Linked DNA regions of Neorhizobium galegae bv. orientalis str. HAMBI 540. The protein of the gene in region 2 interacts with the protein of the main gene of each other region in a pairwise test. Links are inferred from orthologs where the notes say so. Each region holds a gene or a part of one and is shown on either strand. Other genes may lie near its edges.

Region 1 (7,215 bases), 880 kb from region 2 along the record:
CAGAACTCTTCCCATTTGTCTGAGGATCCCACGGCCTTCGGCTTGGCGGAGGTGGGGCTGTTGCTGAAGGCTCCCGCGAGCTTGTTCATCAAGTTGAGTGCGGGCGATGGTTTGGGTGGCGTGGAAGCGCTCGCAGCCTCGACGGCGCGCGGGCCATTGCCTCCGCGGATCTGGAAATGGCTGATCAGCTGGTTGAGGTTTTCGGCATCGCTTGCCAGCGAATGGCTGGCAGCGGTGCTCTGCTCCACCATTGCGGCATTCTGTTGCGTTGCTTGGTCCATCTGGCCGATCGCGATATTGATTTCCGTCAGTCCGGTCGATTGTTCGCGCGCAGAGGTGAAGATCGCGTGAACGTGATCGTTGATTTTCAGCACGTCGTCGCCGATCCGCGTCAGCGCTTCGCCGGTCGCCTTCACCAGATCGACGCCGGTCTTGACCTCGTGGTTCGAACGGGTGACCAGCGCCTTAATATCCTTGGCCGCGCCGGCAGCGCGTCCGGCGAGTTCGCGCACTTCCTGTGCGACGACGGCAAAGCCCTTGCCGGCTTCGCCCGCGCGGGCCGCCTCGACGCCGGCATTGAGCGCCAGCAGGTTGGTCTGGAAGGCGATCTCGTCGACGACGTTGATGATCTTGCCGATCTCGGCGGTCGCGTCCTCGATCCGCCTCATGGCGGCCGTGGCATCGCGAACCACGTCGGAGGACTTTTCGGTATAGTCCTTGGCATCGCTCACCATTTGCGTCGCTTCCTCGGCGCGGCTGGTGGCGTTGCGTACGGTCGCCGTGATTTCTTCGAGGGCTGCCGATGTTTCCTCGAGCGAGGCCGCCTGCTTCTCGGTCCGCTTCGCGAGGTCGTCGGCAGCGGAGCGCATCTGGTTCGCGTTTGCGCCGATGGAACTCGAGCTGGTGGCGACCTCGGTCATGACGTGGCGCAGACGCTCGACGACCCGGTTGAAATCGGCGCGCAGGCGCTCGAGATCACCACGGAAGGGCCGATCGAGGGCGGCCGCAAGATCGCCTTCGGAGAGGCGGTTGAGGGCGCTTGCAAGCGAATCGACTGCGAAGTGGAGCGCTTCGGCTTCGGCCTTCTGTTCGGACTCGCTCGTCTGCCGCCGGGTTTCGTTCTGGCGGCGTTCGTCTTCAAGATTGACCTCCAGGGTCTGGCGTTCGACGGCTGCAAGTCTGAAGACGTCGGTGGCGCGCGCCATTTCGCCAATCTCGTCGCCGAGATCTATGCCGGGCACGGGGGTGTTGTAGTCGCCGCCGATGATCCGCTGCATGCTGGCGCGAACGCCGTCGATGCCGCGCCGGATCGCGCCGCCGTGAATGCTCTGCAGGAACGCCATGGCGACCAATGCGATCAACCCGCAGCCGAGCTGCACATAGAGCGAGGTCGAGGAAAGCGTATTCGCCTCCTGGACGCGGCTGCGCACCAGTTTCTCGCCCGCGACGGCAGCCGTATCGAGCATTGCGCCAACCCGTTCGCCGGCACCGTCGATGGCGTCGTCGATCTTGTCATAGGCCTCTTCGGGCGCGCCGGTTTCGACCATTTTTCTGAGATCGACCTGGATCGCCGTCGAGAGAGCTGCGAGGTCCGTCTCGAAATTTGAGACGAGGCCTGGATTGCTGATTTCAGCCGCGAGTTTCTTCAGATTACCGACAGAGCTTTTCAGCTTGTCGGAAGAGTCCGCCATCGCCTTCAGCCGGCTCGGCTCGACACGTTTGTCGTCGCGGTCGACGATCGTGTCCATCGCTGCGAGAACGAGTTCTAGGTTGGCAATGCGCATGCCGTCGACCGTATCCACGTGCTCCTGGATATCGGTCGCGCGCTGCAGCGCTTCGTCGAGCTGTCTGCCTTCGTACCAGCCGACAAGCAGCATCGCGCCGATGCCGACAAAGGCGGAGCCTGCCAGCGTCCAGAGCCGGTGATTGACCGACAGCGTCTTGCGAAGGGGTTTTGCCGTCATGCTGTTGAAATTCCTCCCACGCCGGATCAGGTCCGGCAGACTGCAGATAGAGATGGAAACTGAGGGCGAACCGGTGTCGGCGACATCATGTCTTTTCGCGGTCGACATAGCGGCCCCTAGTGCGATGCGTGTTGCATCCTCACTCCCATTCGCCGCTACGAATCGTAAACCACGTTCGCCTTTATAAGATCTCAGACAGGTATTAATCTTACCCTAAACTTGTTCGAAGGTTGCGACCTTCTGAAAAGCCGGAAAGGGTGGTAGATTGAACGTTATGAACAGTACAATCGAGACTTATCGCCTGCCGCTGATCGCCGCCGTAAGCCTGCTCTTGCTCGGGTTCGGTGGTGTCGCCTTTTACGGTTGGCTCCGGTTCGGCTCTTCCATCCTGCTGACGCTTGGCGAAACCGGCCTTTCCTGGTGTTTCTGACCGGCCGCCGTTTCGTTGAGACAAATCAGCGCGATATCTTTCGAAAACGGCTTCTTGAATTGCTTCGCTGCCATCTCGGGTCTATCGATCCGTCATTAGGTCTGAGCTGAAGAGATACCGATGAAAAGCTTTCGCACCATCCTCTGGGTTGCCGTCGTGGCGCTTGCCGGCGTACTTGTCTGGCTGACGATGGAAGTGACGGGGTCGAAACAGCAGCTGGCAGAAGGTCCGTTCGGCGTGCCGTTCGAGCTCGTTGCCCAGAACGGCCAGCCGATCACCGAAAAGGCCTTCCAGGACAAGCCGACGGCGCTGTTCTTCGGCTTCACCCATTGCCCGGAAGTGTGCCCCACGACGCTGTTCGAGCTGAACGGCTGGCTGCACAAGGTCGATCCGGACGGCACCAAGCTCAACGGCTATTTCGTCAGCATCGATCCGGAGCGCGACAGCCCGGAACTGCTCGGTCAATATGTGTCCAATGTCACCGACCGGGTGAAGGGGATTTCCGGTCCGCCGGCCAAGGTCGAGGAGATGGCCAAGGGTTTCAAGGTCTATTTCAAGAAAGTCCCGGTCGATGAGAAGGCTCCGAACGGCGACTACACGATGGACCACACCGCCTCGGTTTTCCTGCTCGACAATGGCGGACGCTTCGCCGGCACCATCGCCTATGGGGAAAATCCCGACGTCGCGGTCAAGAAGCTCGAAAAACTCATCAAGGGCTGATACGTTTGACGTTGAAGCCGACACGGCTTCTGTGGCAATCCTCTCCGCCACCGTTTTGAACAGCTGAGAGACCCTTCCTTGAGCGAAATCCGCCTTTACGTCACGTCCACCGAAAAAGGTGCGGCCGAGATCCTCGATATCCTGTCGGAGGTTTTCGGCGAGGAGGACTTCGCCATCGCCACCACCGAGGTGGACGAGAAAAAGGACATCTGGGAAGCGTCCGTCTACATGCTGGCGGATGACGAGGAGGCGGTGCGCGAGCGTATCGCCGAGGGCCTTGCCCGAGCTTTTCCCGATCTTGAAATCCAAAGGGAGATCATCCCGGATATCGACTGGATCGCCAAGTCGCTGGAAGGGCTGAAGCCGGTGAGGGCAGGGCGGTTCATCGTCCACGGCTCGCACGACCGCAACAAGGTGAAGGTCAACGATATCGCCATCGAGATCGATGCGGGCCAGGCCTTCGGCACCGGCCATCACGGCACTACCGCCGGCTGCCTCGAAGTGATCGAGGAGGTGATGCGCGCAAGGACCGTCCGCAACGCGCTCGATCTTGGAACCGGAAGCGGCGTGCTGGCGATTGCGGTGCGCAAGCTGGCCAATATCCCGGTGCTCGCGACCGACATAGACCCAGTCGCTGTTCGGGTGGCCCGTGAAAATGTCCGCCGAAACGGCATCGCCACCGGCATACGGCTCGAGACCGCGCCGGGATTCCATTCGCCGGCATTCGGTCGGGAAGGACCGTTCGACCTGATCATCGCCAACATTCTGGCACGGCCGCTGATGAAGATGGCGCCGCAGCTCGCGGCACATCTGGCGCCCGGCGGTTCGGTGATCCTCTCCGGCATTCTGGCTACACAGCGCTGGAAGGTGCTGGCCGCCTATAGCGGCGTCCGTCTCGCCCACGTCCGCACCATCTGGCGTAATGGCTGGGTCACGATCCATCTGCGCCACGATTGACTGGTTTGCGGTGCAGTATTGAATTCTTCGCATGACTTCTGGGGCCGGACAGCAAAAAGGCGGCACCGGTGGCGCCGCCTTGCGATCAGTTCTGAAACTGATCTACCCGCGAGCGTGAGGAGGGAGATGCTCGAGCGGGCCTCGTATCCTGATAGCCGGGGCGGGTGAGGGAGGAGAGCCCGCGCCGGCCAAATGATCAGAATACGTAGCTTAGAATACGTAGTTCTGGGCGCCCTTGCGGCGCAGTTCTTCACGGCTGGTGCCGAGGCCCTTCAGCGTTTCGTCGTCAAGGCCCAGCAGGGCGCCGTTGACGTAACGGGCAACCTGACGCTCGCGAGCTTCGACCATGCGGTTGAAGGCATTGCGGAAGAAAGAGTTGGCCATGGAAGCGATCCTTTTGATACGGGCCTTGTTCGGCGCCCGTTCGATGATGTGAATATAGCGATTGCTGCACCGCACAGTGAGAGGGGTTCTCTCATTGGTGGTATGCGTTTGCTGCATATGAAGGCTATGTCGGCGCCAAACGCATTGAGCAGATGCACAATCGCCGATCATCTCCGGCTCGGCTGGCAATGTCTGCCGAAGATCGGCTAACATGATCGCAGCCTCTCGGAATCAAGCAGCCCGGAAACTCAAGCCTATGTTCCAATCCTTCGAAGTGAAGTCCGCCCCGCAGTTCGGCCGCGATCGCGTCAGCGCGCTCAGGGCGAAATTCGCCGATCTCGGCATTGACGGTTTTCTTATTCCCCGTGCCGATGAATACCAGGGCGAATACGTGCCGGCCTCCGCCGAACGCCTGTCCTGGCTCACCGGTTTCACCGGATCGGCCGGCATGGCGCTCATCACGCAACGTGAGGCTATCGTTTTCGTCGATGGACGTTACGTCACCCAGCTTGCCGAACAGGTGGACGGCTCGATGTTCACCGCTGGCGATCTCGTCAACGAACCGCCGCATGTCTGGCTGCCGCGCCACGGCGCCAAAGGTTTCCGGCTCGGTATCGATCCGTGGCTGCATGCGGGCGCGGAAGTGCGGCGGCTGGAAAAGGCGCTTGCCGAGATCGGCGGTTCGCTGGTGCTGCTCGACGCCAATCCGCTCGACGCGATCTGGGCCGATCGTCCCGCCGAGCCGCTCGGCGCCGTGTCGATCCAGAAACAGGAGCATGCCGGCACCCTGGCGAGCGAGAAGATTGCGGCGATTGCGAGCCAGGTGAAGGAGAAGGGGGCGGGCGCGGTGGTCATCGCCGACCCGACATCGGTCGCCTGGATCTTCAACATCCGCGGCGATGACGTGCCGCACACGCCCTATCCGCTGTCGCGGGCGATCATCCCGGCCGAGGGCAAGGCGGAAATCTTTCTTGATCAGATGAAGACCGGCATCGAACAGGCCGCCTACCTGGCTCAGATTTGCGTGCAGCGCCCGCCTTCGGAATTCCTGGCGCGGCTTGCGGCCTTCTCGGCGGACGGCGCAAAGATCCTGATCGATCCCGAGTTGACGCCGCTGGCGCTCACCAAAGCGATCACGGCCGCCGGCGGCGAGGTGGTCGAGGCTTCCGATCCGGCAAAACTGCCGCGCGCCTGCAAGAACCGCGAGGAGCTCGACGGCTCGGCCAAGGCGCATCTGCAGGATGGCGCGGCGATGGTCGAATATCTCTGCTGGCTCGACGCCCAGGCGCCCGGCACGATCACCGAGATCGATGCGGTCAAGGCGCTGGAGGCGACCCGCGCCCGCATCGGCCAAAACATGCAGAACCCGCTGAAGGACATTTCCTTCGATACGATCTCCGGCGCGGGCGAACACGGCGCGGTCATCCACTACCGGGTGACGACCGAGACCAACCGCAAGCTCGAAGCCGGCGAGCTTTTCCTGGTCGATTCGGGCGCGCAATATGTCAACGGCACGACCGACATAACCCGCACGGTCGCGGTCGGCGCGGTGCCCGAAGAACACAAGCGTTTCTTCACGCTGGTGCTGAAGGGCATGATCGGCATCAGCACGGCGCGGTTTCCGAAGGGCACCCGCGGCTGTGATCTCGATCCGCTCGCCCGCATCGCGCTCTGGAAGGCCGGCGGCGACTATGCACATGGCACCGGCCACGGCGTCGGCTCATATCTCTCGGTGCATGAGGGACCGCAGCGGATCTCACGGCTGGCGACCCAGGAACTGCTGCCCGGCATGATCCTCTCCAACGAGCCTGGTTATTATCGTCCCCGCTCCTTCGGGATCCGCATCGAGAACCTGATCTATGTGAAGGCGGCCGAGGATATCGACGGCGGCGACCAGCCGATGCTCGCCTTCGAGACGCTGACCTGGTGCCCGATCGACCGCCGCCTCGTGCTGCCTGACCTAATGACCGCCGAGGAACTCGGCTGGCTGAACGGCTACCACGCCGCCGTGCGCGAAAAGCTGCTGCCGCTGATCGACGACGAGGCGGTCAAGACCTGGCTGGTAAAGGCGACAGAGCCGCTTTCCTGAAGCAGGTGCCGTTAATCAGAAGCCCAGGAGGTGGCGGCAGATCATCGCTGCCGCCCAGCCGGCGCCGAGTAGCAAGAGACCCGGATACCGGATGCCGACCACGAGCGCGGCCAGCATGGCGATCTTGACGTCCCAGCCGCCGTTGAAGAAGGCGGGGGCGACGAGCGTGGTCAGGACTGCTGCCGGCACGGCGTTGAGAGCCTGCTCCATGCGCGGCGGGATCGTCTTCATCCGGGTGATCAGCACATACCCGCCGATGCGGGTAAGGTAGGTCGCGACCGCGGCGGCCAATATCAGCAGAACCATGTCCATCGAGATGAGGTCGCTCATGTCAGCTCTCCATCTCGGCGGCGGCGTTCGCTGGCACGGAATCGGTGGACAGCGGCAGGAACGCTGCGACGACGACCCCGACCGCAGCACCGATGCTGACATGCCAGGGCGAGCCGACGAAATGATAGCCGAGCACCGAACCGAGCGCGCTTGCCACCACCACCGGATAAAAGCCCGGCTTGCGGCGGAAGCCGATGACCAGACCGAGGAAATAGACCGGCAGCAGCACGTCGATCGCAAGCGACCGCGGATCGCCCATCATCCGCCCGAAAAACGCGCCAACGACGCTGAAGAACAGCCAGGGGAAATAAATCGCAGCGCCGAAGCCGATATACCATCGG
Region 2 (7,227 bases):
TGTCGTCCTTGCTCATCAGGCCTTATAGCCATCCTCACTCTCCGGGCAAAGCCCTCGACGGGGAGGCGGGTCGAAAGTGCGACTGATTTATTTTCGTCATTTTTGCTTCTTCCTCGTGTTGACAGACGAGAACGAGGCGGTCATATACGCGGCGCAGATTGAGGGGCGGCAAGCTTCCAAGATCTGACGAACTTGGTCTCACGATCCGGACGAAAAACTGGAGAGATGCCCGAGTGGTTAAAGGGGACGGACTGTAAATCCGTTGGCTCAGCCTACGTTGGTTCAAATCCAACTCTCTCCACCATTCGTCTCTGATCGGACACCACATACCGCGGGTATAGCTCAATGGTAGAGCAGCAGCCTTCCAAGCTGAATACGCGGGTTCGATTCCCGCTACCCGCTCCATTTTACCTGATCATGATGAAGACCGGCATGTCACACGCTTGAAAGCGCGTCGACGGTCTCTGTCCGAGTCCGCCTTTCTTTTTTGCCGCGGCTGCCTTGTCATCTGCGCCGTGACTGCGGCGACGCACGTTCCTGCTGGAGCCTCGTTTTTCCGTGATCGCCTGGTATTGTCGCGATGATGCTCGTAACTTTTTAAAGCATCCCGGGTAGAAGCTTTTTCGCCGGCACAGAGGCCGCCCCACCACCAGCTATGGAAACTTGTCCATGAAGAAAATACTTGCCGCCGCAGCCCTTGCGACGATGCTCCTGCCGTCCGCGTCGTTTGCTGCGACCGTGCTTTTCCCGAGCGCCGCCCCCGTCGCGCAGATCACCATTCCGGATGCCTGGAACCCGGAAGAAACCGACAGCGGCATCCAGGCCAGTTCCGACGACGGCGCGATCTATCTGTCGATCGACGTCGCGAGCGCCGAGACCACCGATAAGGTCATCGAAGATGTGTTCTCTTTCCTCGGTGAAAATGGCGTCACGGTCGACCCGGCCACTCAGAAACAGTCCGAAGACACGTTCAACGGCATGAAGATGATCAATCTGGACTGGAGCGGCAAGGACAAGGACGGCGCCGTTTCGATCGGCGTCTCGCTCGTCGCGCCGAAGCCGGACAAGCTTCTCGTCATCACCTATTGGGGCACCAAGGGCGAACAGGAAAAGCACGGCCCAGAACTCGTCGCGCTCATCAACTCGCTGAAGCCGGCGAAGTAAGAGTCCAATCTGGCGCTCACTGAATAGAGGGCCGGCCGTCTCCCGCTTTGAGGGATGACGGTCGGCCCCTTGTTTTCCGGCTGTCATCTAAGCTGCATTGCCCAGTGGAGAGAACAACGCGGAACCGCTCCATCCATAGGGGGTTTCCGTTCGATTTACCCGGCTCCCCTTGTGCGGGCGCGCGTCGTAATTATGTCTTGCGCATTCTGGTGGAAAGCCTTAAACGGCGACACCAAACCCGGTCGCCGGGTCCACACTTATGTTCACAGGAAGCATTCAATGGCAAAGAGCAAGTTTGAGCGCAACAAGCCGCACGTCAACATTGGCACGATCGGTCACGTTGACCATGGCAAGACGTCGCTGACGGCCGCGATCACGAAGTACTTCGGCGAGTACAAGGCCTATGACCAGATCGACGCGGCTCCTGAAGAAAAGGCACGCGGCATCACCATTTCGACGGCGCACGTCGAATATGAGACGACTGCCCGCCACTATGCGCACGTCGACTGCCCCGGCCACGCCGACTATGTGAAGAACATGATCACCGGTGCGGCGCAGATGGACGGCGCGATCCTGGTTTGCTCGGCTGCCGATGGCCCGATGCCGCAGACCCGCGAGCACATCCTGCTCGCCCGTCAGGTCGGCGTTCCGGCAATCGTGGTGTTCCTGAACAAGGTTGACCAGGTCGACGACGCCGAGCTTCTCGAGCTCGTCGAACTGGAAGTGCGCGAACTTCTGTCGTCCTACGACTTCCCGGGCGACGACATTCCGATCATCAAGGGTTCGGCGCTGGCCGCTCTTGAAGATTCGGACAAGAAGATCGGCGAAGATTCGATCCGCGAACTGATGGCCGCTGTCGACGCCTACATCCCGACGCCTGAGCGTCCGATCAACCTGCCGTTCCTGCTGCCGATCGAAGACGTGTTCTCGATCTCGGGCCGTGGTACGGTCGTGACCGGCCGCGTCGAGCGTGGCATCGTCAAGGTTGGCGAAGAAGTCGAGATCGTCGGCATCCGCGCCACCACCAAGACGACGGTGACCGGCGTTGAAATGTTCCGCAAGCTGCTCGACCAGGGTCAGGCCGGCGACAATATCGGCGCTCTGATCCGTGGCGTCCAGCGTGACGGCGTCGAGCGTGGCCAGATCCTGTGCAAGCCGGGTTCGGTCAAGCCGCACACGGTGTTCATGGCAGAAGCCTATATCCTGACGAAGGAAGAAGGCGGTCGTCATACGCCGTTCTTCACCAACTACCGTCCGCAGTTCTACTTCCGCACGACGGACGTGACGGGCATCGTCGAACTTCCGGAAGGCACGGAAATGGTCATGCCTGGCGACAACGTGACCGTTAAGGTGACGCTGATCAACCCGATCGCGATGGAAGAAAAGCTGCGCTTCGCGATCCGCGAAGGCGGCCGTACCGTCGGCGCCGGCATCGTCGCTTCGATCGTCGAGTAATCGATAGCGACATTGGAATAGAGAAGGCCCTGCCGGCAACGGCGGGGCCTTTTGCTTTCGGTCAGCGTGTCGAAAACAGGTCGTTCTCGTAAGGGAAACGACCTACCGTCAGTCCGACATAGTCCAGATTGCCGAGCTCGTGGGATGGCGGCTCACCGGACACGCGATCCGCGGCGCCGTGGCCGTTCAGGGGGCTGGTCAAGCTCCCACCGTCGAGTTCGATGGGCCGCTATCGACCGCAGCACCCTTGAAGAGGGGCCAACATTCTGGCGCGCATACCGGGTAAGGGACGTGGGTGGGATCATCAGGCGCGACAAGTCCCCATCCGGTGACGGACTGCGGAAGAAGTGCGTCCCAGCCGACATCAGGTCTACCGACGTAAGTGTTGCGCCTATGCGAAGTCGATTCGCTTCTGCTGCCGGTTTTTTCGCCGAGACCGCTTGATCAATCATCCGGAAGCCTATCTGGAGCGGCCTTTGTGTCTTTCCTGACGACACCCGGTATGTCCCCGGACGAAGCCCAATCCTCCCGGCCTGGGCCCGCCAGCTTGATCTGCCGGGCAAGGAAATGCCGGAGCGGCGGGTGGAACCGGCGCTTTCGGTGGTCCGGTCTGCAGACGCATCCGACGGGTTGGGCCGAAAGCTCAGGTGAACGGCCCGGATATTAAAAATGCGCTTGCAAAGCGCAACGCATCCCCTTAAAGGGAGCGCCTAGCCAGTTGGCGGCGAGCCGGAGTTTCCGGTTTACGTTCCGCCAAGGTTGAAGGGGTGTAGCTCAGTTGGTAGAGCGGCGGTCTCCAAAACCGCAGGTCGTCGGTTCAAGCCCGGCCGCCCCTGCCATTTTCAGATGATTGGCGCGAGAATATCCGCAGCGGAATTGTCGGGAAATGGCCGTCGTGCAAAACGGCGAAATTTCATCGAACACTGTTTTCCCTCTTGTGTAAAGGGGAAGGGGTGTTTATGTAGGTCAAAACAGACACGCGGTGCGTGGGGCTGAGAGAGTTCAGCTTTACGTGCCGTAATTGCGTGGGCAATCTATGGCATCCAAAACCAATCCCGTTACGTTTCTGCGCCAAGTGCGCTCCGAGACGACGAAAATCCATTGGCCGTCTCGTCGTGAGACCATGATTTCCACGGCCATGGTTCTGGTTATGGTTGTGTTCGCTGCGCTGTTTTTCTTCGCTGCAGACCAGCTCATGGGATGGTTGCTCCGTCTCGTACTGAACGTCAGCGTTTGATTCTGGAGAATAAAGATGGCGGCGCGTTGGTACATCGTCCACGCATATTCTAATTTTGAGAAGAAGGTGGCAGAGGACATCGAGAACAAAGCTCGCCAGAAGGGGCTTGAGCATCTGTTCGAAAAGATCCTCGTGCCGACCGAAAAGGTCGTCGAGGTGCGCCGCGGCCGCAAGGTCGATTCCGAGCGCAAGTTTTTTCCGGGTTACGTCATGGTTCGGGCCAATCTGACTGACGAAGCCTATCACTTGATCAAGAACACGCCGAAGGTTACCGGCTTCCTCGGTTCCGACAACAAGCCGGTGCCGATCCCGGACTTCGAAGCCGACCGCATTCTCGGCCAGGTTCAGGAAGGTGTCGAGCGGCCGAAGTCCTCGATCACCTTCGAGATCGGCGAGCAGGTCCGCGTTTCCGATGGTCCGTTCGCGTCCTTCAACGGCACCGTACAGGATGTCGACGAAGAGCGTTCGCGCCTCAAGGTCGAGGTCTCGATCTTCGGTCGTGCGACCCCGGTCGAGCTGGAATACGCCCAGGTCGAAAAGGTCTGATGAATTTCGAAATGGGGCCTGCTGTTTGTGCAGCGGGTCTCGTGCGGCGTTTGCCGCAAGCGCGTGGGAGGAACGGTGCCTTAGCCGGGCATTTTGGCCGAACCACGCAACCGCAGCCGCCGGCGAAAGCCGGCATGTCGGGCCGGGAAACCGGTCTCTAATGAGCCGGGTAACCGGTCTCTCGAAAGGCAGAGAGTTATGGCTAAGAAAGTTATGGGCCACCTCAAGCTGCAGGTAAAGGCAGGGTCGGCCAATCCGTCCCCGCCGATCGGTCCTGCACTTGGTCAGCGCGGCATCAACATCATGGAATTCTGCAAGGCGTTCAACGCCGCCACGCAGGAAATGGAAAAGGGCATGCCGATCCCGGTCGTCATCACCTATTTCCAGGACAAGTCCTTCACCTTCGCGATGAAGCAGCCTCCGGTCAGCTACTGGCTGAAGAAGGAAGCGAAGATCACCTCGGGTTCGAAGACCCCGGGCAAGGGCGCCAAGGCTGGCACCCTGACCAAGGCTCAAATCCAGACTATCGCCCAGGCGAAGATGAAGGATCTGAACGCGGCCGATCTCGAAGGCGCAATGGCCATGATCGAGGGCTCCGCCCGCGCCATGGGCCTGGAAGTGGTGGCTTAACATGGTAAAGCTTGCAAAGCGTATTCAGAAGATCCGCGAAGGCGTCGATCCGACCAAGCTGGTCGCCCTGACGGAAGCCATTTCGATGGTCAAGGTTCGCGCCACGGCGAAGTTCGACGAAACTGTCGAAATCTCCATGAACCTCGGCGTCGATCCGCGTCACGCAGACCAGATGGTCCGCGGCGTGGTCAACCTGCCGAACGGTACAGGCCGTGACGTTCGCGTCGCCGTTTTCGCACGTGGCGCCAAGGCTGACGAAGCCAAGGCAGCCGGTGCAGACATCGTCGGCGCCGAAGATCTGGTCGAAATCGTCCAGGGCGGCAAGATCGACTTCGATCGCTGCATCGCCACTCCGGACATGATGCCGCTCGTCGGTCGTCTCGGTAAGGTTCTCGGCCCGCGCGGCATGATGCCGAACCCGAAGGTCGGAACCGTCACCATGGACGTCACGGGCGCCGTCAAGGCTTCCAAGGGCGGCGCTGTCGAGTTCCGCGTCGAGAAGGCTGGCATCATCCACGCCGGCATCGGCAAGGCTTCCTTCGAAGCCAAGGCTCTCGAAGAGAACATCAAGGCTTTCGCCGATGCGGTCATCAAGGCCAAGCCGGCTGGCGCGAAGGGCAACTACGTCAAGCGCGTAGCGATTTCTTCGACGATGGGCCCGGGCGTCAAGATCGATCCGTCGACCGTGACGATCTAAAGTTCTGTCCGGAGCCTTCGGGTTCCGGACTGCATGAATTCCTGGTCCTTCGGGGCCGGGAATTTCCCAGGGAAACCTGGGAATTCCTGTCCGAGATTGCGGGTGGTTTCGACCTTAATCACTTGATGCCTGCATGAGACGGGTAAGACCCGAGATTTTTGAGGCGCTAGCGCGCTTTACGAATTCGGTTCGAGCCTAGTGTGCCTTGTGCCTGGAGCCCCAGTGGCGACAGTGCGAGGGGACAGGATCCTCAAGCGTCGCTTGGGGTCCTAATCAAGGGATCCCTTGAGGCAAAGGCAACCCGATGGGGCCTGCAGGATTGCGGTCCCGTCAACTGGAGACAGACAGTGGAAAGAGCGGAAAAGCGCGAATTTGTCACGGAGCTGAACGAAGTCTTTAAGGCTTCTGGTTCGGTTGTCGTGGCCCACTATGCTGGTGTCACAGTTGCGCAGATGAACGATTTTCGTTCGAAGATGCGCGCTGCTGGCGGCACCGTCAAAGTCGCGAAGAACCGTCTGGCCAAGATCGCTCTTCAGGGTACGGAGTCGGAAGGGATGTCAAATCTCTTCAAGGGGCAGACGCTGATCGCATTCAGCGAAGACCCGGTAACGGCTCCGAAGGTCGTCATGGATTTCGCCAAGACCAATGACAAGATCATTGTTCTGGGCGGTTCCATGGGTGCAACCACGCTCACTGCGGATGCGGTCAAGTCGCTTGCGACCCTGCCTTCGCTGGACGAGCTTCGCGGCAAGCTGCTGGGCCTCTTGAATGCCCCGGCATCGCGTATCGCGACGGTTGTTGCAGCACCGGCAAGCCAGCTTGCCCGCGTGTTCGCGGCCTACGCCAAGAAGGACGAGGAAGCCGCTTAAGGCGGTTTTTCGCTGTTCATACCCAATCAAGTTCGAACCGAATATAAGGAACTATCAAAATGGCTGATCTCGCAAAGATCGTTGAAGACCTCTCTGCTCTGACCGTTCTGGAAGCTGCTGAGCTTTCCAAGCTGCTCGAAGAGAAGTGGGGCGTATCCGCAGCTGCTCCGGTAGCTGTTGCTGCTGCTGGCGGCGGTGCTGCTGCTGCTGTCGTTGAAGAAGAAAAGACCGAGTTCGACGTCATCCTCGTCGAAGCTGGCGCCAACAAGATCAACGTCATCAAGGAAGTCCGCGCCATCACCGGTCTCGGCCTCAAGGAAGCCAAGGACCTCGTCGAAGGCGCTCCGAAGGCTGTCAAGGAAGGCGTCAACAAGGCTGAAGCTGCTGACCTCAAGAAGAAGCTTGAGGACGCCGGCGCCAAGGTCGACGTTAAGTAATATCGGAATGCAGCGGGAGAGGTCTCCTCTCCCGCTGGTTTCCTCCGAACATATTACCCAGGAACCGTCAAAACGGTTCCTGGGTAATGGGTTCTCAAGAGGATGGTCCCGAATCGAACAGAAAAGGCAATCCGGCCTGGCGTGTTCGAGAGGTGGGACGAGATTGGGAATACCCATTGATCGACGGGATCG

The links.
Region 1: the proteins of rplK (region 2) and RG540_RS10680 interact in binary tests that used the Escherichia coli proteins (3 or more experiments, as listed by UniProt). The link is inferred for Neorhizobium galegae bv. orientalis str. HAMBI 540 from one-to-one orthologs.

What each region holds. Positions count from the first base shown.
Region 1 is NZ_HG938353.1:2,125,762-2,132,976, reverse strand. The notes cover bases 2,344-5,131. They hold RG540_RS10680 (50S ribosomal protein L11 methyltransferase), read left to right. Parts: upstream 2,344-3,192; coding sequence 3,193-4,071; downstream 4,072-5,131. Other genes in these bases: RG540_RS10670 (aminopeptidase P family protein), read left to right, coding at 4,712-5,131; RG540_RS32840 (hypothetical protein), read right to left, coding at 4,282-4,455; RG540_RS10685 (SCO family protein), read left to right, coding at 2,515-3,114; RG540_RS32360 (hypothetical protein), read left to right, coding at 2,344-2,394. Also shown: RG540_RS10690 (methyl-accepting chemotaxis protein), read right to left, coding at 1-1,964; more of RG540_RS32360, read left to right, coding at 2,239-2,343; more of RG540_RS10670, read left to right, coding at 5,132-6,544; RG540_RS10665 (AzlD family protein), read right to left, coding at 6,560-6,874; RG540_RS10660 (AzlC family ABC transporter permease), read right to left, coding at 6,876-7,215. UniProt on the Escherichia coli protein: Methylates ribosomal protein L11.
Region 2 is NZ_HG938353.1:1,244,990-1,252,216, forward strand. What follows is about bases 3,517-6,316. They hold rplK (50S ribosomal protein L11), read left to right. Parts: upstream 3,517-4,600; coding sequence 4,601-5,032; downstream 5,033-6,316. Other genes in these bases: secE (preprotein translocase subunit SecE), read left to right, coding at 3,656-3,856; nusG (transcription termination/antitermination protein NusG), read left to right, coding at 3,872-4,402; rplA (50S ribosomal protein L1), read left to right, coding at 5,034-5,729; rplJ (50S ribosomal protein L10), read left to right, coding at 6,041-6,316. Also shown: 23S rRNA (guanosine(2251)-2'-O)-methyltransferase RlmB, read right to left, coding at 1-16; RG540_RS06355 (hypothetical protein), read left to right, coding at 670-1,164; tuf (elongation factor Tu), read left to right, coding at 1,444-2,619; RG540_RS32300 (hypothetical protein), read right to left, coding at 2,681-2,821; more of rplJ, read left to right, coding at 6,317-6,598; rplL (50S ribosomal protein L7/L12), read left to right, coding at 6,658-7,035. UniProt on the Escherichia coli protein: Forms part of the ribosomal stalk which helps the ribosome interact with GTP-bound translation factors.